4 regions of the Sporosarcina sp. resist genome follow, and region 4 is predicted to be linked to each of the others. Evidence: riboswitches for the same ligand, from Rfam matches in the RefSeq annotation. Region 4 holds a riboswitch; each other region holds the start of a gene.

Region 1 (7,661 bases), 930 kb from region 4:
TTAGAGTATGAGAATGATGGCTACAGTTACATGCGTCAATTGCTCGGTGAAAAAGAGGCACTGTCTTATGCTCAGGTTGGAACAACATTATTATCTGTGCATACGTTAAATTCAAAAGGCAATGACATTGTAGATCAGTGGTATATGAATGCGGATGACCAATTATTTGCGAATGAAGAGAATATGGAGAGCTGGATGCTTGAGTCAGCTAAGTATTATAAAAAACGTAATAATTGGTACACGGCGGGTGGCCCATACAATAAAATGGCGATAACCACAGAGCCAATGCCTAATACAGGGCAAGGATATGGGCGGAACTTACTTCTATTAAAAGAAGATCGTGCGCTGGTTTTATATAATGAGCAAGAGGATCGTTATTTTGAGAACTTAATTTACAACTCATTTGTTAACTTGAAGAATTTCAAAGGTGACAAAGATTATTGGGAAACAGAAGTTACAAGCACCTATTTGAAAGATTTATATGACATTACAGCTCCATTCATTGATACACGTTTTAATGAGCAAATCGCGCTTTTCTACTATAATAGTGGTGCTGATTTTGGAATTGAGAATGCGAAAGAGCCATTGCGTAATTATGCTGACTTACTAGTCTCACAAAAAAGTAAAGGAAACGTCATTCCTGTGAATGACGAGTCTTACTACATCGCGGATTACTTCCCGATTGCACAGCAAGTAACGACACATGCCTCTATGAATCATGTGTTGGGCGGTATGAACGTTTTACTCATGGCTTATAATGAGTTCGGTGATCAGAAGTATTTAGATACAGCGCAGGCTATACAAACAGCGATTGTAGCGGATAAAGATGATTGGATTCGTGATAATGGCGATATTTGGTATCGTATTTCCGCATTACGTGACTATAAAGGCGATGATTACAAGCATCTGACTTTAGAGGATTTAATAAATTCGTACAAACTTTGGAAAGATATTGATCCGACGTATTTGCCTTTATTAGAAGAAATGATTGCTTCAAAAGCTTCGTTTTTATCGAATGAAAATTTAGGTTACACAACTAAAATAAAGAACGGGTTACGTGATATCGACTTATCGAACTATCTTCCTAAAGGGGAAGAAAGAACAGATGCATTGTGAAGAAGAAAAAACTAAATAGATACTGCTAGGGGAGCCGTTTAGGCTGAGACACATCATAGATGTAAACCCTTCGAACCTGATCTAGTTCATACTAGCGTAGGGAAGCAGCTGAAACTCTACACTCAATGTCTTTATATACGTAGAAAACAGCCGCCTTCCGATTATGGAAAGCGGCTGTTTTCTGTTCCAGTGTATATATGTTGAACAAATGAAATAAAGATAGTGAACTGCGCGAAGGCGCATTACAAGGGCTAGCGCCGTAGTGAATTCAATGGAATTCTTTATTACAACGTATATAGATTCACCTACCAAAAATATAGATAAGGGATGGATGAGTAAAATGGAAAATAAAATTAGTAACCTAGTTGATGAACGTCTAGAGGAGTTAGTGCAATTGCTAGCGGACCTCGTTCGTTTCCCGACAGTTAGTCCACCGGCAAGAAATACAACAGGCGTACAGCGGTATATTCAAGATTTTTTAGCACAAGAAAAATTTGAAACGGTTAGTTGGGATGTATTTCCTGGCGACCCGAACGTTGTAGGCGTTAAAAAGGGAACGGATGGAAACCTGTATAACAGCCTAATCATTAATGGACATATAGACGTTGCGGAAGTGGGGGATGAAACAGAGTGGACTGTGCCTGTCTTTGAACTAACGACTAAAGATGGCAACGCATATGGGCGAGGAACATCCGATATGAAAGGTGCAGTAGCGGCGACTTTACTAGCCGTTAAATTATTAAACGAACTAGGTGTGGAACTGAAAGGTGATTTGCAAATTCAGACTGTCATTGGGGAGGAAGCGGGAGAGGCTGGAACACTTTCATGTATGGAAAAAGGCTATACAGCAGACTTTGCACTTGTAGTCGATGGCAGTGATCGTCAAATCCATGGTCAGGGTGGTGTGATTACCGGCTGGATAACGATTAAAAGTAAGGAAGTTTTCCATGATGCAATGAGGATGAGTATGCTTCATGCAGGCGGTTCGGTTAATGGGGCTAGTGCGATAGAAAAGATGATGAAGGTTATTGCTGGATTACAAGATTTAGAACGTCACTGGGCTGTGACAAAAAAATATCCGGGTTTTGCGCCTGGCACCACTACTATTAATCCAGCAGTTATAGAAGGAGGAAGGCATGCAGCTTTTGTGGCGGATGAATGTCGGCTCTGGATCACCGTTCATTTCTATCCGAATGAAACCTATCAATCTGTAACAAAAGAAATCGAAGAGCATTTGAACCATGTAGCAAAAGCAGACACGTGGTTAAGAGAAAATCCCATTCACTTTCGCTGGGGTGGAAAATCAATGATTGAAGAACGTGGAGAAATATTTCCGGCGCTTGAAATGAATGCGGACCATGCAGCTGTTCAACTTCTTGCGCATTGTCATGAACAAACCGAAAAAAGTCCTGCAATAATTGGTATGTCGAGATCAGTAACAGATGCGGGCTGGCTAGGAGCAGCAGGAATTCCAACTGTTATCTACGGTCCTGGAAAGTTGGAAGAGGCACATTCTGTCGATGAAAAGATAAACATTGAAGAATTAGTGGTATTTACCAAGACGCTTATGTTATTTATAAATGAGTGGTGTAATACGAAAAAATAGGAGTGCAAGTAATCTCCCCATTCATCTACTACTATTAAACTGTTACATGTTGAACAAATGGATGCCTATATAAACTAAGCGAAGGCGCCTTACAAGGGACAGCCTAAACCTTAAGAAAAGCTTAAAAGTCTACGTTTGACTTGTACATTTGCGGCTAGCTTTGGACGAAATGATTACAACACCTTTACCGCGGGTTAAATGTGGCTGGAAATGCCAGCTACACTCTTTTCGGTAATCCTGTTACAACTAACTGTCCACCACATACCTACAATGTTTAAGTGGAAAATGCAACTACTTTGGAAGATGGAAGAATAACTACCTTTCTATAAAAGTTGCAAGTGCCCGAAGATGAAATTTCGGGCACTCTGCTGCATTTAACAAGCTTTCCTTACTTACTTTGGCAAAAATCATACAAGTAACAATGTGATGCCATATAGAAAGTGACCCTTTCTAAAATACAAAAAGGAAATACTATAGAGTGGGATTAGGCAGCCAAAATTGCATCTTTGGCTGCCCCTTTATGGATAGGAATGTAGTTATTCACTCGTTCCCAAAAGCATCAGAACTTAGTGTAGCTGTACCTTTGAAGAGCGGCGGACGAAGGGCCCCCATACAATTAACGAAAAAGCAGCGTAGGATGCGACAAAGTCGCATCCTACGCTGCAAGAAATGCCGATAATGGTGCAGTAGTCGTTCAGTCCAAAGCGATTCAAAAGCACATGTACATAAGGCTTCTAGTGTTTTATCACAAAAGTAAGCAGTCATGTGTTTCAACATATAAATAAGTGAAGCTATTACTTATACGGTATCAATTGATTTCTATGTTTCCAGATAGATTATTATGAGATACCTTAACGAGCCGTTTCACGCCGAACGATCGGAGCTACTTGTGTTGCTAACATTTCAATACTCGCTGCGACTTTAGAAAACGGCAAGCCGCCGATATCCATTTGTGCAATGAATCGTTGATGTCCAAATAGTTCGTGTTGGTGGAGAATCTTCTCAATTATTTGCTGAGGGCTGCCGACAAATAATCCGGTTTCGGGACTGGCCATATAATTGAAATCAGAGCGGGATATTCTCGTAATCATTCCATGTTGTTTGTTCACATATCCCCAATAATTTGCATAGTAAGGATAAAATTCGTCTTTCGCTTGTTGGGATGTCTTTGTTATATACGTATGTCCTGTTACAGCCACTTTTAAATCCTCTAAACGATGTCCGGCACTTATGCCAGCTTGGCGATACAAATCAACAAGTGGTTTGAAACGAATTGGATCCCCACCAAGGATAGCTAATGCTAAACCAGTTCCAAGTTTTCCAGCTCGTATTGCACTATCAGGTGTTCCACCTACACCAACCCAAAGCGGCAGTTTATTTTGAACAGGGCGCGGGGCAATCATAGAATTAGTTAAAGGCGAACGGAATGACCCATTCCAATTGACGATTTCATTGGTATTCAATTCTTGAAGCAGTCGTATGTTTTCATCGAACAGTTCGTCATAATTGTTTAAGTCATGACCGAATAACGGAAAAGATTCAACGAATGCACCACGACCTGTAATAATCTCAGCGCGACCATTCGAAATTAAATCGAGTGTAGCAAAATCCTCGAATAGGCGAACAGGGTCGACTGTGTTTAAAACAGTCGTTGCACTCGTCAATTTAATACGCTTCGTGTTTTGTGCCACTGCCGCCAGAACAACTGGCGGAGCTGATACGGCATAGTCTAAGCGGTGATGCTCACCGACACCAAAAATATCAAGTCCGGCTTCTTCAGTCAGCTTTCCAATAGCCAATACTTCATGAAGGCGCTGTTGAATACTTATTGTTTTTCCAGTTAGGGGATCTGGACCAAGATCCCCAAATGTATATATTCCAATTTCAATTCCGGGTTTCCTAGTTTCTGTTTGCATTGTTCTCATCTCCTAAAACTAAGTTATTCCGCTTCAGAAACAAGGGTGAAACGTTCATTTATATGTTGAGGATTTTCGATTTCATCAAGAACTGCAATTGCATAGTCAGCATAGCTTACATAGCTGTCACCTTTTGAGTTCACGATTAAATTGTTTTTTCCTTTTTGATACGAACCCGTTCTTTTTCCTTCAGGATTAAAGAATGCTGCTGGGCTAATGAATGTCCATTTAACTCCACTCGTCTTTTGCAGGTCTTCTAAGTTCTTTCCTTGATTGGAAGCAGTTGCAAAGTATTCTTCAGGGAATTCCGGTGTGTCAATTAGACGGATGGTTTTTGCTTCATCTACAAACAAGCTTCCCGCGCCACCTACAACAATTAATCTTGTTTCTGGAGCGCCTTCAAACGCCTCTATTAACTCTCTTCCGGCATCTAGATGAAGATGTTCCTGTCCTGCAGGAGCACCGAATGCATTTACAACAACATCAAATTGACGAAGGTCTTCAGCTTGTAGATCAAATATATCTATTTCGAGGGCGACAACATTTTCTTCAGTTAGTTTTGCTGCATTTCTAACGATAGCTGTTACTTCGTGTCCACGGTCATTCGCTTCTTTTACAATAAGGCTTCCTGCTTTTCCTGTAGCTCCGATAATTCCAATTTTCATGTTTAAATCCTCCAGTAAATTAGTTTTTTTATGCACATAAAATAATGCACGCCTAGTGATTTGAAGCCATTGGATATAATTAATCCAACTGTAACTGTAATGGTTACAGTTACAGCGACGGCTAAAAAATCGAATGAACTATCCGATTTTTTGTGTTAATACCGATACTAATTCTTCCATCGTAATTTCATGTAACACAGATTCCATCGCTTCTTGAGCTCGAAGTAAAATCAGCTCAAGAACTGCCTCAATGTTGGCGCCAACCGGGCAATTTGGATTTGGTTTTTCATGAAATTGAAAAAGTTCGCCTTCTTCCACGACTTCGACTGCTCTGTACACATCGAGTAAAGTAATATCTTTTAAAGGTTTTTGAAGCGTAGCTCCCCCAAGACCTTGCCGAACTTGAATAAGTCCTGCATTTCTTAGTTTACCAATTATTCTTCGTATGACTACAGGATTTGTATTCACACTTTCCGCAATCCATTCCGAAGTACAAAGCTCGTTACTTTCAATCGCCACGAGGGATAGAATATGAACTGCAACTGTAAAGCGACTACTGATTTTCATTGCAAGTAACCTCCCGGTGTAATCATTATAGTTACAACGCGTATTGATTGTCAATTGTTATTATTCAAGTGATGGGGTGTGGATTGTAGAACGCTTGGCGCTTTGGGGATGCCTTTCGCCGTAAGCCTGGATATCGCTTCGCATCCAGTCTTACGGCTTCGGCGACCCCTTTGTCGCGCCTGCGCTAGGGTATTCATTATCGAGAGAAATGTAATTTTGAGATGTATATGCTGAGATAATAAGGTGATTACTAGTTGATACTAATTATATTAAAGAAAGACGTACTCCAACTTGCAGATTTCATCACAGCTAATGAAATGCGCTTTCTCACATAGAACATCCAGCGAAGGCGCGTCTTCGTGGTAGCCGAAGCGATAAGACTGAAAGGGGTCTTCTTTCTGGCTTATCGCGGGAGGCATCCACAAAGCGTCGAAGCGGTATTGGTAGGAGTTCTATTTTATACTAGGTATCAGACTTTTCAACAGCCTCTCAAAAGCCTTGTAAAGTGCATACGCCATATTTATTTGTTCAACATAAATAGGGTGTTTGATCTTGATACAGAGCTGGAAATTATGATTTTAGGGACTTATACTAAACAAGTTTTAGAGACCCGGTTCTTGTTAACTTCACGAAACCTCTTATTGAAAAATGTAGTTATCTAGACCAATAAAGTGTTAACGACTTTGAAAAATGACTTTAAAACCAATGCCGATATAAACTAATCCTAAAATTTTTCAGCCCCACCGGCCAATCCCTAATCTCGGCTTCATCAGTCGCCCAATCGTACCCGTACCAATTGCCAAAATTGTTGTATAGATCATACTCAATGCAACGAAAATAATGCCTAGAATTAGAAATTGGATAAAGGTTGACCCATTTTCCGGCTTTACGAATTGTGGGAAAAAAGCTAAAAAGAAAAGAGCAGTTTTCGGATTCAAAGCTTCCACCAAAATACCATGCCCGTAAGCGCGTGATGCTGACACCTGTGAAATATCAGGCATCTTGGTTGTCGAAGCTTTTGCCAAAATCGCCCGAATACCCATATATAATAAATAGGACGCTCCTGCGAATTTCACAGCATTGAAAGCAACCGCGGAAGTCATTAGGATTGCTGAAAATCCGACAGCAGAAAATAACGTATGAATGAAATCACCTGTTGCTATGCCAAGTCCAGTCATGATTCCGGTTTTACGACCTCCCTGTGCCGCCCGGGTAATCGTTAATAAGACAGCAGGTCCTGGTATCAAAAACAATCCGATGACGACGATAATAAATGCGCTCAAAGTAGAGATATCAAGCATTTCACCACCCCTTTCGACTATTTTAATAAACAAACTAAATTTAAGACCGCTGGTACAGACAAAATTCCGAATTGCATTAGTGCCAAATGCCTTTTTTTATTCTCCATACTTTCCCTGGTTTCTCGCTTCAATATAATAGCCATCTAACTCTACTGCTATTGCTTCGTTAACATTTATATCTTTTATCTTATATAACTTTGTACCTTTTGGAACGAAATTTGAAAAAACCCCTTTATAGTATCCTTCATTTTCTACATACTTTTTCACCGTGCCAATTTCTTTCTCTACATCAACAATAACCGATTTATCAATTTCGTATATATCTTCGTTCCATACTACAAAATGGAATGCCCAATCTGTGCTACTCTGTTTACAACCTACAAGCAGTGTGAAAAAAATAGTGTAAAATATAAAGGTTGTAATTTTAGCTTTGTTCAATGTTTTTTTATTTTTAATTTCTAACATCATAGTTTTAATTCACCTCCTAAAT
Region 2 (7,661 bases), 1.3 Mb from region 4:
GTCTACGATATTGTGAAAAATGTCGGGGGAGATTTGGTCGATGTTCACAGCCTTGCACCGATTGGATCAGATCCTCACCAATATGATCCACTTCCGGCAGATGTCGCTTTGACGACAGATGCAGATGTTGTTTTTTATAACGGGCTAAATTTAGAAGAAGGAAATGCATGGTTTACTAAATTGATGGAAACCGCTGGAAAAGCGGGGGAGGATGCGCCGGTATTTCGTGTAAGTGAAGGGGTTGAACCGATGCTCCTCAGTTCGAAGGACCATTTAGGGGAAGAAGATCCCCATGCTTGGCTTGACGTGCGCAATGGCATCAAGTATGTAGAAAACGTGCGTAAATCCCTGAAGAAAATTGATCCAGAAAATGCAGACATCTATGATGAAAACGCGGATGCATATATCACTGAACTCAAAGCCCTTCATGAAGAAATCGTGGAGAAAATGAACAAGATCCCAGAAGAACGACGGATACTCGTGACGAGTGAAGGTGCGTTCAAATACTTCTCCAAAGCGTATGATTTTAATGCAGCCTACATTTGGGAAATCAATTCACACCATGAAGGAACACCTGAACAGCTGACAACTATCATTGCAACTATCAACGAGGAAAAGGTTCAAGCATTATTTTTAGAAACAAGTATCGATCCACGTAGCATGGAGATGGTATCAAGGGAAACGAATGTGCCGATTAAAGGGAAAATCTTTACGGACTCTCTAGGGAAACCTGGTGATGATGGCGATACGTATGTGAAAATGCTAAGATGGAACGCAGACATGATTTATAGTGGTTTGAATCAATAACAAAATGATGAAGCAGCCAGGACTTTTTACTTCAAAAGTCCTGGCTGCTTTTTGGAGGAAATGGTTGTGTCGGTGATAACGCAATCCATGGCGGTGATAACCTCGTTTGAGTCGGTGATAATACAATCCATAACGGTGATAAACTCAGTATAAGCTTGTTTTTTGTTAGTCCATATTAATGAAAATCCCATCAAGATTTGCTTCGTTTTTCAATAAACCGGTTTCTGTCATCCAATCGGCAGTTGCTTGCCATGCCTGTTCATCCTGCTCACCAAACGTACCAGGTGCTGTCATTTTCGGAAGAAGAATCGAAAGTGACTCTCTTTCAACAACCTCGACGAGTGGGAAATTCGCTTCATCCTGGTATTTTAGCAAGATAGACAGCGCTTCTTCAGGATCTTTCTCCATATCATCAAAGGCTCTTCCGGCAGCGCGCCAAAATGCTTCGATGTTCTTTTGGTCTTTCTTCCAGGTATCGTCACTTGTCACAACAATAAGTTCATAAAACGAAGGTATTTCGAAGTCTGTCGGGTCAATATAGCCTGTTGGAAATCCTTCATATTCAAGTAGCGGTACTTCATGATTAATATATGCCCCGATAACAGCGTCTGCTTTTTTTGAAATCAATGCAGAATTTAATTCAAACCCCACATCGACCATGTTTACTTTACCGTAGTCTGCACCATCTGCTTTCATCATTGTTTCTAGTATTGCTTCGTTCAAAGGGATTCCTGAATAGCCTACAGTTTTTCCTTCTAGATCTTTTGGTGACTCGATACCACTTTCTTTTAAAAATGCTACGTGATTCAATGGCGAACGAACGAGAACGCCGACGGATTTAATGCCGATATTCTGTTCAGACTTTGCAATTATAACGTCAGGCTGATAGGTGATGCCCATAGTCACTTTTCCTGCTGCTGCAAGGTTAATAGGATCAGTCGGACTTGCGGGGAACTTGATATCCAGTTCAATGCCTTCATCTTTGAAATAACCTTTTTCCTCCGCAACATAAAGGAAGCTATGTACAGCATTAGGATACCAATCAAGCATGATACTTACCTTTTCTGTTTTTTCATTAGTATTGCACGCGCTGAGCAATAGAATTAGCGCAATACTTGTAAGTGATAATGTGATTTTCTTCAATTTTTAATCCTCCATTTTAACGTTCGATTTTCAATAATGGTCACGCAGATGAATAGACCGATTCCGACGGCACTCAGTACAAAGATGGGTGCGAAAACAGCTGCACCATCGAACTGCGTCATCATACGCCTACTGAAGTAACCAAGGCCTGCCTGCGCGCCTAACCATTCTCCGATTGCAGCGCCAATTACACTTAGTGTCACAGCGACTTTCATTCCAGAAAAGAAATGAGGGAGGGCAGTTGGTACGGAATATTTATAGAAAATATCCTTTTTTGAAGCACCCATCGTCAAAAAAAGTTCTTGTATATCTTTTTTTCCTGACGATAAACCATCGAATGTATTCACTGTTATCGGAAAAAATGTGATGAGCACAGTAACAGCAACTTTGCTCCAAATTGTGTAACCAAACCACAGTACAAAAATAGGTGCAAGCGCAATAATAGGAACCATTTGAGATGCAATGAGAATTGGATAGAGCGCTTTTCGTATGCCTGGACGGGAAGACATTAGCACTGCAATTGCTGTTCCTGAAATAATCGAAATGGCTAGGCCGATAATAATCGTCATCAAAGTAACCGGTAGATGTTTCAACAATAATACTTCCCTCAGTTCCCAAAAACGTATAAAAATTTGTATAGGGGAAGGGAGAATGAACGCTTTACCGTAAAGGCGTGCACCCAACTCCCAGATACTTAGAAATCCTGCAATGATTACTAAGGAAGCCGTATTTTTCACAGCGAAACCTCACTTCTGAGCTTGCCGATAAGCAGTTCTTTTAGCTCGAGCATTTCAGCGCGATGTAAATCGTTTCTTATTCGAGGTCTTTCAAGAGGCACTTCGATTTCCACGAATGAAGTGACAGGTTTGTTTTGCAACAGAAAAATACGGTCTGACAGAAACAGTGCTTCCTCTACGTCATGTGTGATGAAAAGGACAGTTGATTTGCGCTTTTCCCACAGATTGATTAGCCACTCTTGCATAGCCAGTCGGGTGATGGCGTCGAGTGCTGAAAACGGTTCATCCAACAATAGTAGGGAATTGCCAGAAAGAACAGCGCGTAAGAAAGCGACGCGCTGCTTCATTCCACCCGAAAGTTCTCCTGGATAGTTATCCTCTGTTCCACCAAGACCGAACTCTTGTAATAATGGTTGTACTTGTTCCTTGGCGGCCTTCTTATCTAATCCGGCTACTTCAAGCGGAAGACATGCATTTTCTAAAATGGTTCGCCAAGGCAGTAACAAATCTTGTTGTGGCATATAGCCGACCTTTCCAAGGCGCTGAGTATTTGGATTCCCTTCAAGAGAAATGGTACCCCCTGAGGGTTCATCTAATCCGGTTACAAGACGAAAAATCGTACTTTTACCGGAACCGCTAACACCAATTATCGAAATAAACTCACCGGGAAGAATGTTGAATGACAGATTATCGAGTATGCTGTTGCCTGATTGGTACGTGAATGAAACACCGTCAAACGATAGCATTTATCATTTCAACTCCAGGCCACATTTGTTTTGTATTTGCCATATCCCAAAACATATATTCATAACGAGTTGTATTGAGGAAAATCTCCTCGAGCTTTAACAGTTCATGCTCCGGTTTTCCTTCTGCTGATTTGTTCATTAAATCAATACACCAGCCCGCAAGTTCCTTGAATTCATCCGAAGAATACATCTGAATCCAATCGCCATATAACGAGTGATCGGCAGCACCTGGAATAGCATTTAGCTCCTTACCGATTTCCCAGTAACTCCATGCGCAAGGAAGCAGAGCAGCCATCACTTCCGCAACCGTTCCATTTTGACAGACGTGTAACATGTAGTGCGTATACGCAAGTACAATTGGTGACGGCTTAGCGTTTTCAAGTTCCTGTTCAGAAATGCCGAACCGCAGTGCGTAGCTTCGATGCAGGGCCATTTCCTTGTTCAGCGTCCCATCGAGTAGTGTCGCGAATTTGCCCATCGTTTCCAAGTCGTCGGCTTTTACAGCCCCGATCGCAAACAGTTTTGCATAATCAATCAAATACAAGTAATCCTGTACCATATAAAACCTGAATTTATCCGGATCAAGCGTCCCATCGCCAATTCCTTGTACGAACGGATGGCTATGATTCTGTCTCCAGATTGGTAACGTCTTTTCTAACAAACGGTCAGTGAACTTCATGATTCCAACACTCCCTTTGTATTCTTGAAAACCAAAAAACCCACTCCTTGAAGAAGAAGTGGGTTGTAGACAATCAAAAGTATCCCGGAAAATAGACCGGCAGAATTATTGTGTCAGCACCTCTTCCTTACGCTGGTATTAACCAGTTCAAGTTATAAGGGTCAAGGCACATGCCTCTCTCAGCTCTGTTAGAGCACCCCTAGCGGTGGATCATATGAAATTGGACTCATCCCCATTATAAGCATATTAAAAATAGAAGGTCAACCTTAACTTTGCGAAAAGTTAGAAAGGAATGTATGTTTCCTTTTACGAGAATTATCCTGTAAAGTAGAAAGAAAAAGTGTTGAAGGGGGAAATGAATTTGAAATTTTTCCATACAGCGGACTGGCATTTAGGCAAGCTCGTTCAAGGTATATATATGACAGAAGGACAGCGTTATGTGCTTGATCAATTTGTAGAGGCAGTCGAAGAAGAGAAGCCAGATGCGGTCGTTATCGCAGGCGATTTGTATGACCGTGCGGTGCCACCTACAGAAGCGATTGCACTACTTGACGAAGTGCTTGGAAAAATTACTATGGAACTTGGAATACCTGTCCTAGCGATTGGAGGAAACCATGATAGCCCGGGACGCCTCCATTTTGGAAGCGGATTGATGCGAGTAAATGGCTACCATATTGCAGGTCAGATGACGAAAGTAATCGAACCGGTCGTTTTGTCAGATGATTACGGTGAGGTTCATTTCCATCTCGTACCATTTGCGGATCCTTCTGTTGTAAAACATTTGCACGAAGATGAAACGATTGTGAACCATAACGATGCGATGAAGAAAGTGACGGCAACTATCCGTGAACAAATGGCAGAGGGGGTCCGACATGTATTTGTTGGACATGCTTTTGTGACACCTCACGGAGAAAGTGAAAATAACACGAGTGACTCCGAACGACCGTTGGCAATTGGTGGGGCAGAATATGTGTCGGCGCATCTTTTCGAAGGATTTAATTATACTGCACTTGGCCACCTACATCAGGCACATTATGTGTTAAATGAAACAGTGCGATTTGCGGGTTCGCCAATGAAATATTCGATTTCAGAAGAACATCATAATAAAGGGTTTCTAATTATCGAACTTGATGCTGCAGGGCAGGTATCTGTTGAGAAACGGGAGTTGAAGCCAAAGCATGATATGCGGACGGTTGTAGGGACGATGGAAGATATTTTGTTGCACCCAGTAAGTGAGGATTATGTTTTTGTTAAATTGCTAGATGAGACACCGGTTTTATTCCCGATGGAAAAAGTACGGTCAGTCTATCCGAACGCGATGCATGTTGAGCGTAAAGTGCTCATGCTGACCGCAAATGCGGTTGATGAACAACGTATGGAACATGGGAAGCATGATGATTTAGCACTCTTTAAAGCATTTTACGAAGAGATGAAAGGAGAAGCGGCAGACGTAGAAACGGAGACCCTCTTTTCAGAAGTGCTCCATGAAGTTATGCACAAGGAGGGGACACAGCTGTGAGGCCAATTCAATTAATGATGACGGCATTTGGACCATATAAAGGGACGGAAACGGTCGATTTCAGGGAATTGAAAGACAATCGACTCTTCGTTATTTCAGGAGCTACTGGTGCGGGGAAAACCACGATATTTGATGGGATTTGTTTTGCGCTATATGGTCAGGCGAGCGGAGAAGATCGAACGGATAATCGTGCGATGCGAAGCGACTTCGCAGACGACGCAGTTCAAACGACCGTTGAATTGACGTTTGACATTCATAATCGAACGTACCGCATCATGCGGCAAATACCGTATGTCAAACAGGGGAACAAGTCCGAAACGTCTGCGCGCTGCGAGTTCTATGAACTGACGGAAGACGGGGAGGTACCACTTGTCGACAGGCAGATTGTATCTGAAATTAACAAGAAGGTAGAAGAACTAATCGGCTTTACACAAGCACAATTCAGTCAGATTGTTATGCTGCCGCAAGGAGAGTTCCGAAAGTTTCTAACGTCTGATACAGAAAATAAAGAAACAATCATGCGGAAAATATTTAAAACAGATAAGTACCGTGAAATAGTGGAGCAGCTAAAAGGGAAGAAAGACAGCGCACAAGCGACTCTGACGAAAGAGATGCAACAGAGCGAAGGACATATTGGACAAATAGCGACCTTACTGCCCGAGCGTGAGTCATCGGTCTTTACTGTTCTGGCGAATGAACATTACAATGTGAATCAAGTCGTTCAAGGATTAGAAGAAGAATTTGCGTTTTATCAAGACAAGACGGTTGTTGTTAAAAAGAGTTATGACGAAGTTTATGCAAAACATACAAAAATGCAAGAAATGTACCAGGCTGCGAAAAGTATGAATGAACGTTTTATTGAACTACGTCAAAAAGAATTATCGTTAAATAAGTTAACGGAACAGTTGCCAATTGTGGTACAAAAAGAGCAACAAATAGCCGACGCAGAGCGAGCTGTTTCAATCGGTGAACTTGAGATGCAATTACTCAATTTGAAAGAAGAAACTGCCGCAAAAGCCGATAATCTTAAGAATGCGAAGGAAGCAGTCCAGATAGCAGCAGAAAAAATGGAACTTGCTGGAGAGCATTTTCGAGTGGAAGAAGCAAGAAAAACTGACCGTGAAAAGCTGACGGAAAGTTTGATTCGACTAAAAGATTTCCTTCCGGCGGTTTCAAGTTTGGCATCGAAGGAAACTGCTCTTGATGTGATGAAAAAGGAAAACAATCATTTGGAAAAAGAACTTGAGAAAACCGTTAGAATGACAGATGAAGAAACGAAGAACTTGGAAAAAGTGAAAGTAGAAATCGAGATGTTTGAAGTGGGACAAGTTCAGTACGATGAACGTATCGATCAACTAAATGAAACGATTGAAAAGTGCAAACTACTGGATGAATTCATTGCGATTCGAAATCGGATACACGTATTGGAACAAGGAAAGAATGATCACGAGGCGCGTTATGAGAAAAGTAAATCGGAATACGATGCAGTAGAACAACTTTGGCTAAATAACCAAGCAGCTATGTTGGCTGAGTCTTTAAAAGACGGGGAATCCTGCCCGGTATGTGGGAGTGAACATCATCCCGCTAAATCGCATAAAACAATTGAAGTAACCATTTCAAGGGAAAAGCTGGAAGTGGAGAAAGAACGGCTGAAAGAAGTCGAGGGGCAATTCCGAACCGCGGCTATTACCTACCAAAATACAATCGAGCAGTTAACTGATAAAGAAAATGAAATGAAGCGGTTAGCTATAGAAAAGGATAATAATAATTTACATGAGGTAAAACAGAAGCTAGAAGCGGAAGTGGCTAAGCTTCGCGCAGATCGAAAATTGCTTGTTAATCTGAAAGTGGAATTGAAAAAGAAAGAAGTAATTACAGCGCAAATCGTGGCGCAGAAAACTGAAATGGAACGTGCATTGTTTCAACAAAAATCGTCCTATGATACACAACTAGCCCTGTTTAACATGACATTACAAACGATACCCGAAGATGTACGGGTACTAGCCACGCTTCAGGAGCGGATTGCTGAA
Region 3 (7,661 bases), 170 kb from region 4:
AACAATTGCTCCCCAGTGGTACATTGTTGTGTATAAGGAAAGAATTGTTGCTTCCTGACCGCCATGTGGGTTTTGTGCTGAAGACATTGCGCTTACTGCTTTATTAGCGAGCTTGCCTTGGAACCAAAGACCACCTAATGTATCGATGAAACTCTGGATTTGCCCAGGTACATTACCGAAACGTGTCGGTACACTAAAGATAATCGCGTCCGCCCACTCAAGATCTTCTCCTGTTGCAACAGGTACATCTTTCGTTGCTTCAGCATGCGCTTTCCAGCCCGGAGATGAATCGATTGCAGCTTGTGGAGCTGTTTCAGCCACTTTCATCAGTCGTACTTCAGAACCTGCTGCTTCAGCCGCCTCTGCAGCCCACTGTGCCAATTGGTAGTTCGTACCGCCTGAACTGTAATATACGATTGCTGTTTTTGTTTTTATCATGTTTACCGTCTCCTCTTTACTTGTTGTAGTGTTTTTGCCGAATAACCTGTCTAAAAAACTCATTTTTTTATCTCCGCTTCTCTTTTCATTTCACAAATGTTGTTTTGTACCACTCTGCCGCTGCGTCCACTTCCGTACGCGTTAGCGAATGACCATTCATTTCCCAGTGAACTTCCGTCACTGCGCCCGCGCCTGCCAATAATTCCTTGAGATCTTCTGACTCCTTCGCAGGGCAAATCGGATCATTTTTTCCTGCGGTGATGAACACCGGAATGCCGGCTAAATCTGGCAAGTCGATTCCACGCCTCGGTACCATCGGGTGATGAAGAATTGCGCCTTTCAAAGCCTCTGCATAATGGAACAGCAGGCTTGCTGCGATGTTCGCTCCATTAGAATAACCAACCGCAACGACATTCAACCTGTCAAAACTATTTTCTTTTGCAGCTTCATCCAGAAACGCATTCAATTCCTTCGTACGGAAGATTAAATCCTCCTCATCGAATACCCCTTCCGCCAATCTACGGAAGAAACGCGGCATGCCGTTTTCAAGGACATTTCCTCGAACACTTAGTACCCCAGCATCGGGGTCAATTAAGTCGGCAAGTCCCAGTAAATCCTGTTCTGTGCCTCCTGTGCCGTGAAGCAAAAGTAACACCGGTTTTGAAGCATTTTTTCCTGGTTTATAAATATGTTTCATAGTATATCTCTCCTCGTATCAATCAATTTCTCGCACTTCAAAAGGGATCAAAGAAGATTCCAGCTGTTCGCGACTGTGCTCATATTGCGTTGGAAGCATAAGATTTTCTCCCATCGTCTCCACGGACTCGTCATGTGCAAAGCCTGGTGCATCCGTTGCAATTTCAAACAAAATATTTCCGTGTTCTCGGAAGTAAATCGCATTGAAATAGTTTCTGTCTTTCACCGGAGTCACGCCATAACCATTCTCTTCAACAAGTGATTTCCAGTCCAGTTGATCCGCATCATCTTCAGCGCGCCAAGCGATATGGTGTACTGTGCCGACACCCATTTGTGCACGACCTGATGATGTTGTTTTCAAATCGACGACATTGCCAATGTCCGCTGTTGAGCGAAACCGGATGTATTCGCCTTCTTCACCGATTTTTTCAAGCCCCATAACTTGTTCAAGAAGATGAGCCGTTTTTTCAGGTTGTGTAGATAATAGCGTTGCGCCGCCAAACCCTTTTATAGCGACATCCGCTGTTATTTCACCAACCATCCATTCATTCTTTACCCCATCTTCTCGCTCGACAATCTCAATTCTCAAACCGTGTGGATCATCAAATGATACATACGTTTCACCAAAGCGGTTTGATCTGCTAAACGCAATCTTAAATTTCTCAAGACGGTTTTCCCAGAAAGTCATTGCCCCGACCGGTACTACGTACGACGTAACACCGACTTGACCATCCCCAATTGTTCCTTGGCGAGCATTAGCCCATGTGAAAAACGTAATGATCGTACCCGGTGCACCGTTTCCATTACCAAAGTAAAGATGATACGTCCCCGGATCATCGAAGTTGACGGTTTTCTTGACAAGACGCAACCCAAGAACACCCGCGTAAAAGTCGACGTTTTCTTGCGGATGTCCGACGATTGCAGTTATGTGGTGAATGCCCATTGATTTTTTCGTCATATCAATTCTCTCCTCGAATTAGTAGAAAGTTATTTATCTTGAATTCAAGGTAATCATACCAAGCAGAGTTTTCTTTGTCAACGAGTTGGCTTGAAGCATATAAATCGGATGTAAGAAACGAGTCACCGCCCGTCTTGTTCAACAATAAACGCTTAAAAGTGAATAAAGAGGCTATCCGAGATAGTTCAGATAGCCTCTTGTCACAGTACATTCATTATTACCAAGGTTCATCCTATCGAATAGTAGGGATGCATAATTCGCTATCTACGCAACTCATATTTTTCCTTTCCGGATAAACAATGAACTCCTTCCATTTATGACAACGGAAGGAGTTCATTGTTTACTATTCAAAATTAGAGATTCGCCAGTACTGCCAAGCAATTACCTCGGACATCCACGCGAGCCCCTTACTTTCCGCTTGGTGAATTGGTTTCCATTCATTCTCTTCACCGCGCATCAGGTAAATCTCATGATGGGGCGCCTGATCGTGGTAACCCGTCATATCAAACGTTCCGTCCCGCCTCATAACTGCTCGCACTTCATAGTTAATGTCAGGGGCCGTTGTAAGGGGATTGCCGACAGCATGCAGAAGATGAAATCCCGCTTCGTCTTCCCCGTGATTTGTCCGTTTCAACGTAATCCCATCGTGTGAAGCGGTTGCTTGTTTCCTAAAGCGCTTAAAAGCATCATAGACAATCGATGGCCCAACATCCCTTGTAAACGTCAACGGAGAACGTTCAAGGTCATATGCCAGTTCGACGTCCACTCGGGTCCGATAACTGGCTCCATTTGAATCGAATCCCCTGTCATCCCCTTTAAAATAACGATTTCGCGATAAAAGATTCGGATTCAGCACCCAGTCATCCTGCAAAAACGTCATGTAGCGGAATCCCCACCTATCTACATTCGGAAGACGAACTCTGTCTTGAACAGGCGTCAGCAACTCCCTCGGCTTGGCAATGGATTTTGTCACCGAAAACTGTTCAATCGCCGCTTCTGCCTTCGACGAAACCGGATTCAACAGCCCAAAAACAGTGGAGACAATCGACTGAAAGACGTTGAATCGTTCTTCCGACTTCGCAAGTGACCGCTTAGATTTAATCGTATACGTATAGATTTCATCCAACGAAAAATCCCTGTCGATGTAAGAATTACCGACCGCCGTTGTCATATGCGTCCCATTTCGGTAGACATCATATTCAGCGACATCTTTAATTTCCTCCCAAGACAATGCAATTTGCGTCTTTGCGACAATCGTTGTCATGACAAGTGACTGAAGCGGACTTTCTTTGTTTTTCTGTTCAGCAAATGCTGACGTTTGCAATGCAATAACGTCAATCACAATACCATCCTCAACACGTTCGATTAAGTAATTATATAGTTTCGCATGCTTGAAATCACCGTCACTAAATTCAGAGACCGTTCCTTCATACAAATGATGCCCGTCTCTATAGACTTTGTAGGTTCCGCCGACATCATTCCATGTGAAATAGATTAGATCTGCCTTATGCAAAACGGTTTGTATTTCAAACAGTTTCTTTTTCATCCGCACACCACACCCCTTACTTGGAAGTGTGGTATATTTCGCGAGCAGTTAAACATTACATTTCAATACCTGTTAATGAAAGAAGGACCGCACCTTTTAAACGACTTGCTGCTTCTCCAGGATCTTCTTCTCCAGAAATTGCAGAAATAACCGCTACCCCTGACGCACCCGCTTTAATGATAGCACCGGCTCTGCGTTCTGAAATTCCGCCAATCGCAACAATTGGTAAGCCAGGTAACAACGATGCCACTTCCCTAATTGTCTCGATACCAATAACCGGTTGCGTATCCATTTTCGTCTGTGTCTCATAAACTGGACCTAGACCGATATAATCAGCCCCAGCATCAGCTGCCGCAATCGCTTCTGTTACATTATGCGTAGAAACACCTATTAGCATGTCTGGACCAACCTTGTCACGCACTGCTGAAATATATCCGTCTTCCTGCCCGATATGAATACCGTCTGCACCAATTTCAATCGCAAGACCTATATCATCATTGACAATGAAAGGTACACTATATTGTTCACATAATTGCTGACACGCTTGTGCAAATGCCTTCAATTCTTCACCCGTTAATGCACCAGGCCCTTTTTCACGTAATTGAAAGCTCGTTATACCACCCTTTAGCGCCTCTTCTAAGACATGTAACGGGTCGCGTCCCGCCAAATTCACTGTACCCATGATGAAATATAAGTTAACTGTTTGCTTATCCATAAACTACAACCCCTTCCATTGTCTTGTTACCGCGGCGTCCATATGCCCAGTGATTCGTCGGACCATGGCCGCCACCAATTTTAAGTCCATCTTCAATTGCTGCGTGGATAAAACATTTTGCAGAAACAACTGCATTCGCTGCCGTTTCCCCATTTGCCAAAAACGCTGTCAGTGCCGCCGAATACGTACACCCTGTTCCATGCGTATCTTTCGTATCAATCCATGGTGCGCGAACCGAGAACCGTTCCCCGTCAGCCCCCATGAACAGATCTTCCGCATAAGGCGCTTCTTTCCGGTGGCCCCCTTTAATAAGAACCGCCCCCGCGCCCAACGCTATTATATGTTTCGCCGCTCGTTCTATGTCTTCATTCGTCTTTATTTCCATTCCTGCAAGCACTTCTGCTTCTGGAATATTAGGTGTAACAATAGCTGCAAGAGGTACCAGTACAGTCTTCAACGCTTCAACCGCCTGTCTTTCTAACAATGAAGCACCCCCTTTCGCAATCATCACCGGATCAATGACAAGTGGAATTCCGCTCCAATGAAACGCCTCTCCCACTGCATAGATAATTTCTGTCGAAAAGAGCATCCCTGTCTTAATCGCTTTAACATCAAAATCTTCAATAACTGCCTGTATTTGCGCTTTAATAATAGCGGTGTCAACCGGCTGTATCGCCGTCACTCCAAATGTATTTTGCGCTGTCACCGCTGTCAGTGCCGACGTACCGAAAACACCCAATTCTTGGAACGTCTTCAAGTCTGCCTGAATACCCGCACCACCACCACTATCCGACCCCGCAATTGTCAATGCCACACGTACCATTCGATTCGCCACCCTTTTATTTATACTAAAAAGCCGCTTCCCGGTGGCGTAAGAAAGCGGCTAGCCATTTAACTATTCGTAAAAGGCGTACCCACTTTCCTACGCCGGTATAATCCGGATCAGGTTCCAAGGGTCCGCGCATTCATGCACGTCTCAGCCTAAAAAAGGCTCCCCTAGTGGTTGTTAAACTATTCAGCTTTGTAGCAAGTGTAACATATCTAGTGTGAGATTGTGGGAATGTTTGGTCCATTTTCAATAGAAGCATAGAGTAATGGAAATAAAAAACTCCATCAAATAGGTTCAATATATATAATAAACTCGTTTCACGTGGTAACAGTTTATTCCATTCTATCGTCGATAAGAGTATAGTTAATGACATAAACAGAAAGAAGGCGCAGTTTATGCATAAAGCAGACAGCAGACCGAATAATCCCGACAAATCCATGTGGATCAGTCTTTTCGGGGCACTCGTTATTATTGCAGTGGTCATTATTACTAATCTTACAATGGGTTAACATTCACTAAAACCTAGATAGGCCGACATCACAGCGGCCTGTTTTTTTATTCAGAACCCCAAATTCTTTCCACTTCTGAGTCCCCATCCTTAATCCGTATAACATACACGTCTGGATTCGTCAGTGCCTGCCACTGCCCAAAATCGAATCGTTCATCATAACAACTTAATAATAGCGCCATTAAATTCCCGTGTGTCACAAGCACTGTCCGCGAACCGTCACCCAGCTCATCCACAACATCACAGACCCTCGACATCGCTTCACTCGAAGATTCCCCACCCTCATATTTTAGATGAAGGTCAAAAAACGTATCTTCCAGCTTTATCAACCAATCCTCGAAATCCATTGAACTTAGCACGCGCTCCATAAGCCGACTATCCACCTCTACATGCAACTTCTTCCGCTCAGCTATAGGCCAGCCCGTCTGACGTGCACGAGAAAACGGACTCGTAATAATCCGATCCACTTCGATATCTTCGAAAAACGCTACAAGCTGACCCGCCTGCAGAATCCCTTCAGCAGTCAATTCCGCGTGTGGTGCCTGCCCTTCTGCGGAGCAATGACGCACGATGTAAATAACTTTTTCCATACCCGCTTCACCCCATTCTTCTTACTAAATAGACATACAACCCATTCGCAAACTAGCTGTAGTCATCCCTATTACTCTTTTTCCCTTGTATGCTCCAAAGAAAACATCTCAATGTTTTAGATTCCTTAGAAATCACAACAAAAAGTGCCTGTACAATAAACCATCATGAAAATTTAAGCATTCATGGTGGTTTCTTATGCAGGCACTCACTATTATTTATTCATCTGGGCAAGGAAGTCAGCTAAAGGGTCTTCCTCTTCTACAACAGAGGTTTCTTCTGGCTCCTTTAACTGTTCCCAATCAAAATTATCCAGATCATCCTCTATGTTAATCAATTGATGTTCTGTTTCCACCTCAACGGCAGCGCTCGTTTCTTCCTGCAAATATAATGCTGCATTTACATCTATTGCATTGCTGTTCAATGATGCAAAGAGAGAAGCTGTGCGGATTGGATCGGACATCAACTGATAGACGATACTCCCTAGTAGCGCCTCGGAATGTTCGTGCTTTAACCAATCACGTTGCGCTTTAGTTAACCCTTTTGGGAGCGGAATTGTTATGGCCTCTCTATGCTTTAAAAGTGAGTCATTCACCCCATCTATCACGAACTCCGCAATTTTACTGGAAAAGTTTCTTCTTTCGACTTCTTTTAACTTTTGCAGTTGCTTTAGTGTGTGGTCAGATGTATCTGATGGGAGACGAAATGTAATGGGCTGTCCCCTTTTTAATCCCGCGTCATTCATGCATAGTCACCTTACTTTGTTTTAACTAACTTTTCTTCTTCTTTAATTTTGACTTGTTGATTTTTTTTCGCAAAGTCTGAAATTAACTTGTAATAAGCGTTGGCCATCATCCAAACACTTTCTTTTTCATCTTCAAAGAAATCGATATTATAACCATCTAAGCTATTATTTAACGTTTTAAGATAGTCTTTAAGGACAATAGAGCCTCCGCCGATGAAATAGCAGATCTCAGATTGCGAGTTTCTTGCCCATACATTCCGTAAATGGCGGTATTGCTTTTTCGCTAGCTCCAAGAGAATCCGGTCTACAATGTCATGAACACTTGTCCGGCTTCCTTTTACCATAATATGATTACGGTTATTTTTCTTCGTTATAATGTCCACAACATCTAGACGACTGTCCAACTCTACGCCATGTCTAACATAAATTTCTTCCCGAATAGCATCCAGAGACTCTGAAACACCCAAGTTGAAGCCTTGTGCCTTATCATCATCAACTTTACGATTCCTAATAACCGCAACATCCGTTGATAACCCACCGATGTCTTGTATCAAGATTTGTTTATCGATTAATTCTTTATTAATGATGTTTAAATTATTATCCATTACAAGGTTGATAAACGCAGCAAAACCTTCCGG
Region 4 (7,661 bases):
ATTTCTCTCTTATACAACCTAACAGCCCATTTTTAATAATTCCCACTCGTCTACTTGCATATAATTGTTGTATACTTATTGTAGTAAATCTATGCTTAATCGAAAGTGAGTGGAAATTCATGGGCCGTAAATGGAACAATATCAAAGAGAAAAAAGCGTCAAGAGATGCGGACACGAGTCGCATTTATGCAAAATTCGGACGTGAAATTTATGTAGTAGCGAAGCAAGGCGAGCCTGATCCTGAATTGAATCAAGCGCTAAAATTTGTCGTAGAACGCGCAAAAACATATAGTGTACCAAAAGCGATTATTGACCGGGCAATTGAAAAAGCAAAAGGTGGTTCAGAAGAAAACTTTGACGAGCTTCGCTATGAAGGATTCGGACCAAATGGCTCGATGGTTATTGTCGATACACTGACAAATAACGTAAATCGTACTGCATCAGAAGTACGCGCCGCATTCGGTAAAAATGGCGGTAATATGGGTGTCAGCGGATCCGTTTCCTATATGTTTGATGCGACTGCAGTTATCGGAATTGAAGGTATGTCCGCCGACGACGTTCTCGAACTTCTAATGGATGCGGACGTCGAAGTGCGTGATATTCTAGATGAAGAGGAATCGGTCATCATCTATGCTGAGCCAGACCAGTTCCATGCTGTTCAGGCAGCTTTAAAAAGTGCCGGTATTACAGAGTTTAACGTCGCTGAAATAACAATGCTTGCACAAAACGACTTGACTCTGTCACCAGAAGCTCAAGCACAATTCGAGAAAATGATTGACGTACTGGATGATTTGGAAGATGTTCAACAAGTGCATCATAACGTCCACTTAGACGACTAAGCGCAACTGTTCATCCTTTCATTCATTCCATTGACGTGCTATGCTACTAATAGATTGACAACTTCATAACATATTCGACCATTAGGGGAATCCTTTTAAAGGACTGAGAAACGAGTTCCACTCCGCTACCCTTATCACCTGAACAGGTTTGTACCTGCGTAGGGAAGTGGCGTGTCTTCCTATCAGTGCATTCTAATGCCATCGACAGACCACTTTCCATACCTGGAAAGTGGTCTTTTTTTATGAAGAAAAGCGGAAGGCGCCGTTTAGCCCCGAAAAGCGCTGGAAGGCTTGACGATAAAGGCGCTCTTTGCCTTTTCGGCAAGACTGAAGCGACTCGAGGGGCTGGCGCCTGGAGTCTAGACAACAAGAAAAGCGGAAGGCGCCGCTACAAATGAACGCAGCTTAAGTGCGCCACTTCCTGTGGCAACAGCTGCATGACCTACATCCTGTAGGCCCCCGACAGGCATAAGACGGTTTACGAAGAGGGCGTCCTTCAGCCCTCGCAGTAAAACGACTTATGACCCGAGGGGTTGGCGCCTGAAACTAGACCCTATTCCCAGGTGAAAACATATACTATTTCTTTTCGATAAGGAGGAGTTCGATGAAGATAATTGCCGTAACAGATGACAAAATGGAACGTAGCCAATTGCTTGATACCCTGCTAGCAATCGAACCTTTTATCGACGCAGCCATCTTACGTGAGAAATCGAAAATGGATTCAGAAATAATAGCGTTGATTCGACAATTAATCGAATCTGGCTTTAATTCAACTAAACTAATTGTCCATGGGCGAACGAATGTCGCTTCAATTACCGGGATTAACAAAGTTCAACTTCCCGGATACGGCGAACCGCTAACGCTACTCAAAAAAAAATTCCCGGCTATCTCCTTCGGCAGATCTGTCCACTCTTATGGTGAAGCTGAAACTGCTTATAAAGAAGGTGCTGACTGGATTCTTTATGGTCATTTATTCGAGACAAGTTCAAAAGTTGGCCTCTTCCCCCGTGGAACCGATGAGCTTTTTCAAATCGTTGAATCGCTAGCAATTCCTATCTACGCAATTGGTGGAATTCAGCCGCATCACCTTCCGCAATTAAATCAAGGCGGAGTTGCAGGAATTGCATTGATGTCGTCCATTTTTGGCAGTGACAATCCTGAAGTTGCAGCAACAGCCTATAAGGATGCGAACCATGTCACAACCAGTTGATGTTGTCGTTATTGGGGGAGGGATTATTGGTTGCAGTACAGCTTATTATTTAGCAAAAGAGGGTTTGTCAGTTCACCTTGTTGAACGCGATAAAATCGCTCAAGGGACTACCCGTGCAGCTGGCGGAATGCTCGGTGCTCACTCTGAATATTTGAATGATACCTTTTATTCATTCGCGCAAGAAAGTCAGGTACTGTATTCAGAATTCCAACGTGATGCAGGGGCGGACTTCGGTTATACAGCTGGCGGTATTGTTCAGTTTGCTTGTTCCGAAGAAGAACGAATTGCCCTCTCCCGTTGGAAAAACGCAGTTCATCTTTCAGCTGAACAAGTTCGCGAACGAATTCCACATGTCGCCCCTCCTGCTTTTGGTGCGTATCTTTTTGAAGAAGACGTTCATGTTCATCCTGAAAAGGCTTGTCTGGCATATTGCGCAGCGGCTAAAAGTTTGGGCGCTACTGTTTCAGAACAGGCCACAGTCGATGAAATCACACTGTTAAATGGCGGCTATCAGATACGCATTGCGTCGTCCGTTATCAACGCAAAACATCTAGTCATTGCAAGCGGTGCAGCGAGTGCCAAGCTTGTGTCAGGGCTGCAAATGACCGCAGTGAAAGGCCAATGTATGCAACTCAATGCGGTAGGCATGCAATTACCTTATACACTTTTCCATAAAGGCTGTTACGTAATTCCACGCTCGGGTGGAACGCTCGTCATCGGGGCCACGATGGAATACGGACATACAGACTTGCAGATAACTGATGCCGGTAATTTGGCATTAAGTGCTATTGCGGAACGTTTTATACCTGGTCTTTCCCGCCTTCCTGTTATGAACAGATGGGCAGGTCTACGTCCAAAAACCGTTGACGACTTACCGTATATCGGTCGGATTCCAGGGAATGAAAATATGTATATTGCAGCTGGTCATTTCAGAAATGGGATTTTATTGGCGCCCGCAACCGCCTGCTTGATTCGTGATTTGATCATCGAAAATGAAGTGAATACAGAACGGATTAAGGCATTTGATCCGAAAAGGGGGATTTTTCATGAAGCGAACAATCGAACTGAACGGCAATCGGTATGACATGCCCGCAGAAGTTGAAAATGTGCAGGAACTGCTTGGGCATCTGGAACTTGCGGAACGCATCGTCATCGTGGAAATGAACCGAGATATTCTTGCGAAAGACGCATATGACAAACCGATCAACGACCGCGACCAAATAGAAATCATTCACTTTGTAGGAGGAGGATAATTATGCTAACAATCGGCAATAAAACATTCAATTCAAGACTATTACTAGGTACAGGAAAATACCCGTCATTTGATGTGCAAAAAGAGGCAGTGCGTGTATCGGAGTCAGAAATTCTTACGTTCGCAGTAAGACGTATGAATATCTTCGAGCCATCACAACCAAATTTCTTGGAACAACTCGATCTTTCGAAATATACACTATTACCAAATACAGCGGGCGCAAAAACAGCGGAAGAAGCGGTACGCATCGCGAAACTGGCGAAAGCATCAGGACTTTGTGACATGATTAAAGTTGAAATCATCGGTTGTGACCGATCATTACTCCCGGATCCAGTAGAAACACTTCGGGCAACTGAAATGCTGTTAGATGAAGGATTCATCGTCCTGCCTTATACGTCAGATGATGTTGTGCTCGCACGTAGGTTATGCGAAATGGGCGTTCATGCAATCATGCCAGGCGCATCCCCTATCGGATCAGGGCGCGGTATTTTGAATCCACTTAACTTGTCGTTCATCATTGAACAATCCAATGTACCCGTTATTATCGATGCAGGAATTGGCTCGCCGAAAGATGCAGCTTATGCAATGGAGCTTGGCGCTGACGCAGTTTTATTGAACACAGCGGTATCAGAAGCTGGAGATCCGATTAAAATGGCCCTTGCCATGAAGCTCGCGATTGAAGCGGGACGACTCGGCTATGAAGCAGGCCGGATGCCGATGCGCGATTATGCGGTTGCAAGTAGCCCACTGGAAGGACTTGTAACGAATTGATTGAAAAATATTCACGTCAGGCATTATTCGCTCCAATTGGCGATGTCGGCCAAAAAAGGATTCGTAAAACTAGTATTTTCATATTAGGTGCCGGCGCGCTTGGCTCATCCGGTGCTGAAATGCTCGTCCGTGCAGGCGTTGGACGTGTAACGATTGTGGACCGGGATATTATCGAGTCGACCAATCTGCATCGCCAGCAATTGTATACGGAACAAGACGTCATTGAGCAATTGCCAAAAGCAGTTGCGGCGGAGAAACGATTGACGGCGATTAATAGCGATGTAGCTATAACAGGTATTGTAGTCGATGTAACGCCACAAAACGTCCTCGATCTAATGACCGACCATGATTTAGTATTGGATGCAACAGACAATATTGAAACACGGCTGCTAGCGAACGATGCAGCGCTGAAACTCGGCATCCCCTTTTTCATGGGGGCATGTGTCGGAAGTTATGGCCTAACGTTTCCGATTGGCATTCAAGACAACCAGCCGTGTCTACATTGCTTGCTAGAAACATTGCCATCACAGACATTAACATGTGATACAGTCGGCGTCATCAGCCCGGTTGTGGTTACTACAGCGGCTCGGCAAGTTACTGACGTGTTGAAATATATAACGGGAACACCTTTTGGACCGAAACTCGAATCTGCTGATTTATGGACAGGCGACCGCGCTTCAATTGGAGTTGCAAGCATGAAGAAAGCCGGTTGCCCAAGTTGTTCCGAAAATGCAGTATATCCGTTCCTTTCTGCTCGTGAGTCTATGAAAACAGCGGTGCTTTGTGGACGTGACACCGTTCAATTATCTTGGCCTAAAAGTAGAAAGTTTGAACTCCTCCCTTTTGCCGAATCAATTCGCGGAAGCGTCTCAAAATTAATTCACAACCCGCATCTAGTCGCCTGTGAATACAACGGTCACCGCATCGTGCTGTTCCGTGACGGTCGCATGCTTGTACATGGAACGAAAGATATTGTAACTGCGAAGAAAATTGCTGCCGGGTTGCTAGGATAATTGTTGAATGAAAAAAGAGCATAGCTTTTATGCTCTTTTTTCAGTTCCCCCTCGTATAGGTAAACCAAATGGTCCCCCCTAATTGCGAAAACTAAAAATGGTGAACAACTGAATACCTACATAAACTAAGCGAATGCGCCTTAACAGGAATAGCTGGAGCCACGAGATCGGCTAGTGGTTTTTCTACTGGCTTATCGTGGGGGGCATCCCCGAGCGCCACAGCGAATTCAATGGTATTCTTTACGTCAACTTATAAAATACAATTCCCGCCATATACATGCTTTAAGGACAGCTTTTTAATAATGCTAGCAGTACTTCCCCTCCCCACTCTCATCAAACACAACATAAATTCCCTCCAACAGGAATTTCATCAAACGTTTAAGGGTACCATTTCTATATATGGTTCGTTACAATGGAAGTTCTAACAAGTTATTTCATCTTTATTGAAAACAACAGGAGGTTGTCATGTTTTTCTTAGAAGCAAAACGCATTATTGTCGTTATCTTCGGTTCCTTGTTACTTGCAATCTCGCTTAACTTCTTTTTAATCAATGCAAATGTCTATGCCAGCGGATTTGCGGGTGCTGCGCAACTGACATCTAGTGTATTAAATGATTTCATCGGCGTTGAGATTAGTACAGGAATATTATTGTTACTATTCAATATTCCCGTCTTTATATTAGGATGGTACAAAGTAGGTAAAGGATTTACCATCTATAGCATCGTTTCCGTTATCTTTGTTACAATTTTCTTAGAACTCTTACCTGTCCTATCTCTATCAAACGATATTATTCTAAATGCCGTGTTTGGCGGTGTAATTGCAGGTGTAGGAGTTGGGATTTCGATGAAACTTGGGGCATCTACAGGCGGAATGGATATTATCGCTATGGTCCTATCACGCTTACAAGATAAGCCTATTGGAACCTATTTTTTACTGCTGAACGGTATCATAATCGTCTTGGCAGGTTTTCTGTATGAACCGGAAAACGCATTATATACGATGTTAGCATTGTATGTAACTACAGTTGTGATTGACGCACTCCATACACGTCACGAAAAAGTGACCGCAATGATTGTTACACAAAAGGCAGACGAATTACAGCATGCGATTCATCAGAAAATGGTACGTGGCATAACGATTCTTCCCGCAAAAGGTGCGTATTCAAAAGAGGATAAGCATATGCTTTATCTTGTGATCACTCGTTATGAATTATATGATTTGGAAAAAATAATTAATGAAATAGATCCAAATGCGTTTACGAATATTGTTCAAACTGCTGGTGTTTACGGATTCTTTAGACGTGAAGGCGATCAAGTTAAATAAACCTATAACACTGAATTCCATATAAGTTGAAATAAAGATTCCCTTCAACACCGCTACGGCGCTCGGGGATGCCTGCCCCCCCTTGTAAGGCGCCTTCACTCAGTTAACATAGGTGTTCATTTGTTCAACATATACAGTACTAAAAATGACCAGACATCAATTGATGTCTGGTCATTTTTAGTAGATACCGATTTTACTTCGAACCAGCTTGCCAACTCATTCCCCATCCATAAGCCTGGTCCATCTTGGCATGCCCTGGAAAATAGTCGACAAGTCTTTTGACGCTAAACGTCTCGTTTTGTACATTTTCAATCATTGCAATTGCGCACATAATTTGCCCGTTACGATGCTCATCAAGCTTGACGGCAATATCTTCTCCACCGCCGTATGTCAACTTGACGATCCCGCCCGCTTCTGACCAATTTGCAGCGCCCTCATAAATGAATGCATACACAAGCACGCGTTTAATATCTTTAATACGGGAACCGTTGATACGTAGATTTTCTCCGCCTGTCGAAGCCCCCGTACGATCGTCATGGTCAAGCTGAATATATGGACCATCTTTCAACGAACCAAAAGCATTACCTAGTGCCTGAACACAGCCCTTTTCTCCTGAATTCAATTCATAAAGGCAACCAAGATCTAAATCAAAGTTTTTCTGTCCGCCACCAAACAGCGAGGATAGGAATCCGCCACTTTTAGCCGCTTTGGAGTTTTGATTCCAGTTCAAGTTAACTAGAATCTCACCTACATCATTTCCTTTTTTCGTTAAATTTATGGACTGCCCTTTTTTCTTCAGTTCGATCATATCGGTTCCTCCAGTCACTTACCGAAATTTTTCATACTGTCCTGTAGCTGTGCAATCCGTTTCATGCCATCTTCCCTTGTACGTTTGTTTTCATCTTCAATAGCTCTCGTTTCCTCGAGCCCTTTCACGATTGTGCTCCAACTTTCTTCAATCGTTTCAATTTTAATACTCGGACCTCCTGCAGTACGGGCAATTTCCACACTTTGTCTAGCGATATTCTGCGAGTTTTTTAGTAACATTTCATTTGTTCTTTTATCAAGTTCATCCATAGAATCTGCCACAAGTTTTTGACGTTTCGCAGCAACCGCTTGGATGATACCGTTTTTAAATATTGGAATCGTTGTAATGAATGCAGAATTGATTTTCCCAATAAGTTTCGTATTACCGCGTTGTAAGACCCGGAGCTGGGGTGCTGTCTGCAACGCGACCATTCTTGCCATTTCAA

Evidence for each region. A riboswitch is a leader RNA that binds a small molecule or an ion and turns the genes downstream of it on or off. The one in region 4 is predicted to bind thiamine pyrophosphate.
Region 1: it holds a riboswitch for thiamine pyrophosphate, as region 4 does, so the genes downstream of both, H7992_RS06490 (acetylornithine deacetylase) here and H7992_RS01910 (thiamine phosphate synthase) in region 4, are expected to answer to the same signal.
Region 2: it holds a riboswitch for thiamine pyrophosphate, as region 4 does, so the genes downstream of both, tenA (thiaminase II) here and H7992_RS01910 (thiamine phosphate synthase) in region 4, are expected to answer to the same signal.
Region 3: it holds a riboswitch for thiamine pyrophosphate, as region 4 does, so the genes downstream of both, thiD (bifunctional hydroxymethylpyrimidine kinase/phosphomethylpyrimidine kinase) here and H7992_RS01910 (thiamine phosphate synthase) in region 4, are expected to answer to the same signal.

The regions. Positions count from the first base shown of each region.
Region 1 is NZ_CP060287.1:1,303,859-1,311,519, forward strand. It holds gene H7992_RS06485 (S-layer homology domain-containing protein) at 1-1,116, shown strand, start outside; TPP riboswitch at 1,134-1,236, shown strand; gene H7992_RS06490 (acetylornithine deacetylase) at 1,448-2,722, shown strand; gene H7992_RS06495 (LLM class flavin-dependent oxidoreductase) at 3,574-4,638, opposite strand; gene H7992_RS06500 (NAD(P)-dependent oxidoreductase) at 4,662-5,303, opposite strand; gene H7992_RS06505 (Rrf2 family transcriptional regulator) at 5,442-5,870, opposite strand; gene H7992_RS06510 (LysE family translocator) at 6,605-7,171, opposite strand; gene H7992_RS06515 (hypothetical protein) at 7,268-7,639, opposite strand.
Region 2 is NZ_CP060287.1:1,651,043-1,658,703, forward strand. It holds gene H7992_RS08370 (metal ABC transporter substrate-binding protein) at 1-807, shown strand, start outside; gene H7992_RS08375 (ABC transporter substrate-binding protein) at 973-1,950, opposite strand; gene H7992_RS08380 (ABC transporter permease) at 1,947-2,687, opposite strand; gene H7992_RS08385 (ABC transporter ATP-binding protein) at 2,684-3,433, opposite strand; gene tenA (thiaminase II) at 3,420-4,112, opposite strand; TPP riboswitch at 4,220-4,323, opposite strand; gene H7992_RS08395 (exonuclease SbcCD subunit D) at 4,474-5,631, shown strand; gene H7992_RS08400 (AAA family ATPase) at 5,628-7,661, shown strand, end outside.
Region 3 is NZ_CP060287.1:203,573-211,233, reverse strand. It holds gene wrbA (NAD(P)H:quinone oxidoreductase) at 1-501, opposite strand, end outside; gene H7992_RS00965 (alpha/beta hydrolase) at 524-1,135, opposite strand; gene H7992_RS00960 (ring-cleaving dioxygenase) at 1,154-2,092, opposite strand; gene H7992_RS00955 (DUF3238 domain-containing protein) at 2,436-3,638, opposite strand; gene thiE (thiamine phosphate synthase) at 3,694-4,353, opposite strand; gene thiD (bifunctional hydroxymethylpyrimidine kinase/phosphomethylpyrimidine kinase) at 4,346-5,176, opposite strand; TPP riboswitch at 5,256-5,361, opposite strand; gene H7992_RS00940 (histidine phosphatase family protein) at 5,738-6,280, opposite strand; gene H7992_RS00935 (hypothetical protein) at 6,493-7,023, opposite strand; gene H7992_RS00930 (ParM/StbA family protein) at 7,035-7,661, opposite strand, start outside.
Region 4 is NZ_CP060287.1:377,167-384,827, reverse strand. It holds gene H7992_RS01915 (YebC/PmpR family DNA-binding transcriptional regulator) at 120-839, shown strand; TPP riboswitch at 913-1,021, shown strand; gene H7992_RS01910 (thiamine phosphate synthase) at 1,444-2,049, shown strand; gene thiO (glycine oxidase ThiO) at 2,033-3,133, shown strand; gene thiS (sulfur carrier protein ThiS) at 3,096-3,302, shown strand; gene H7992_RS01895 (thiazole synthase) at 3,299-4,072, shown strand; gene H7992_RS01890 (ThiF family adenylyltransferase) at 4,069-5,085, shown strand; gene H7992_RS01885 (YitT family protein) at 5,551-6,408, shown strand; gene H7992_RS01880 (TerD family protein) at 6,602-7,216, opposite strand; gene H7992_RS01875 (toxic anion resistance protein) at 7,231-7,661, opposite strand, start outside.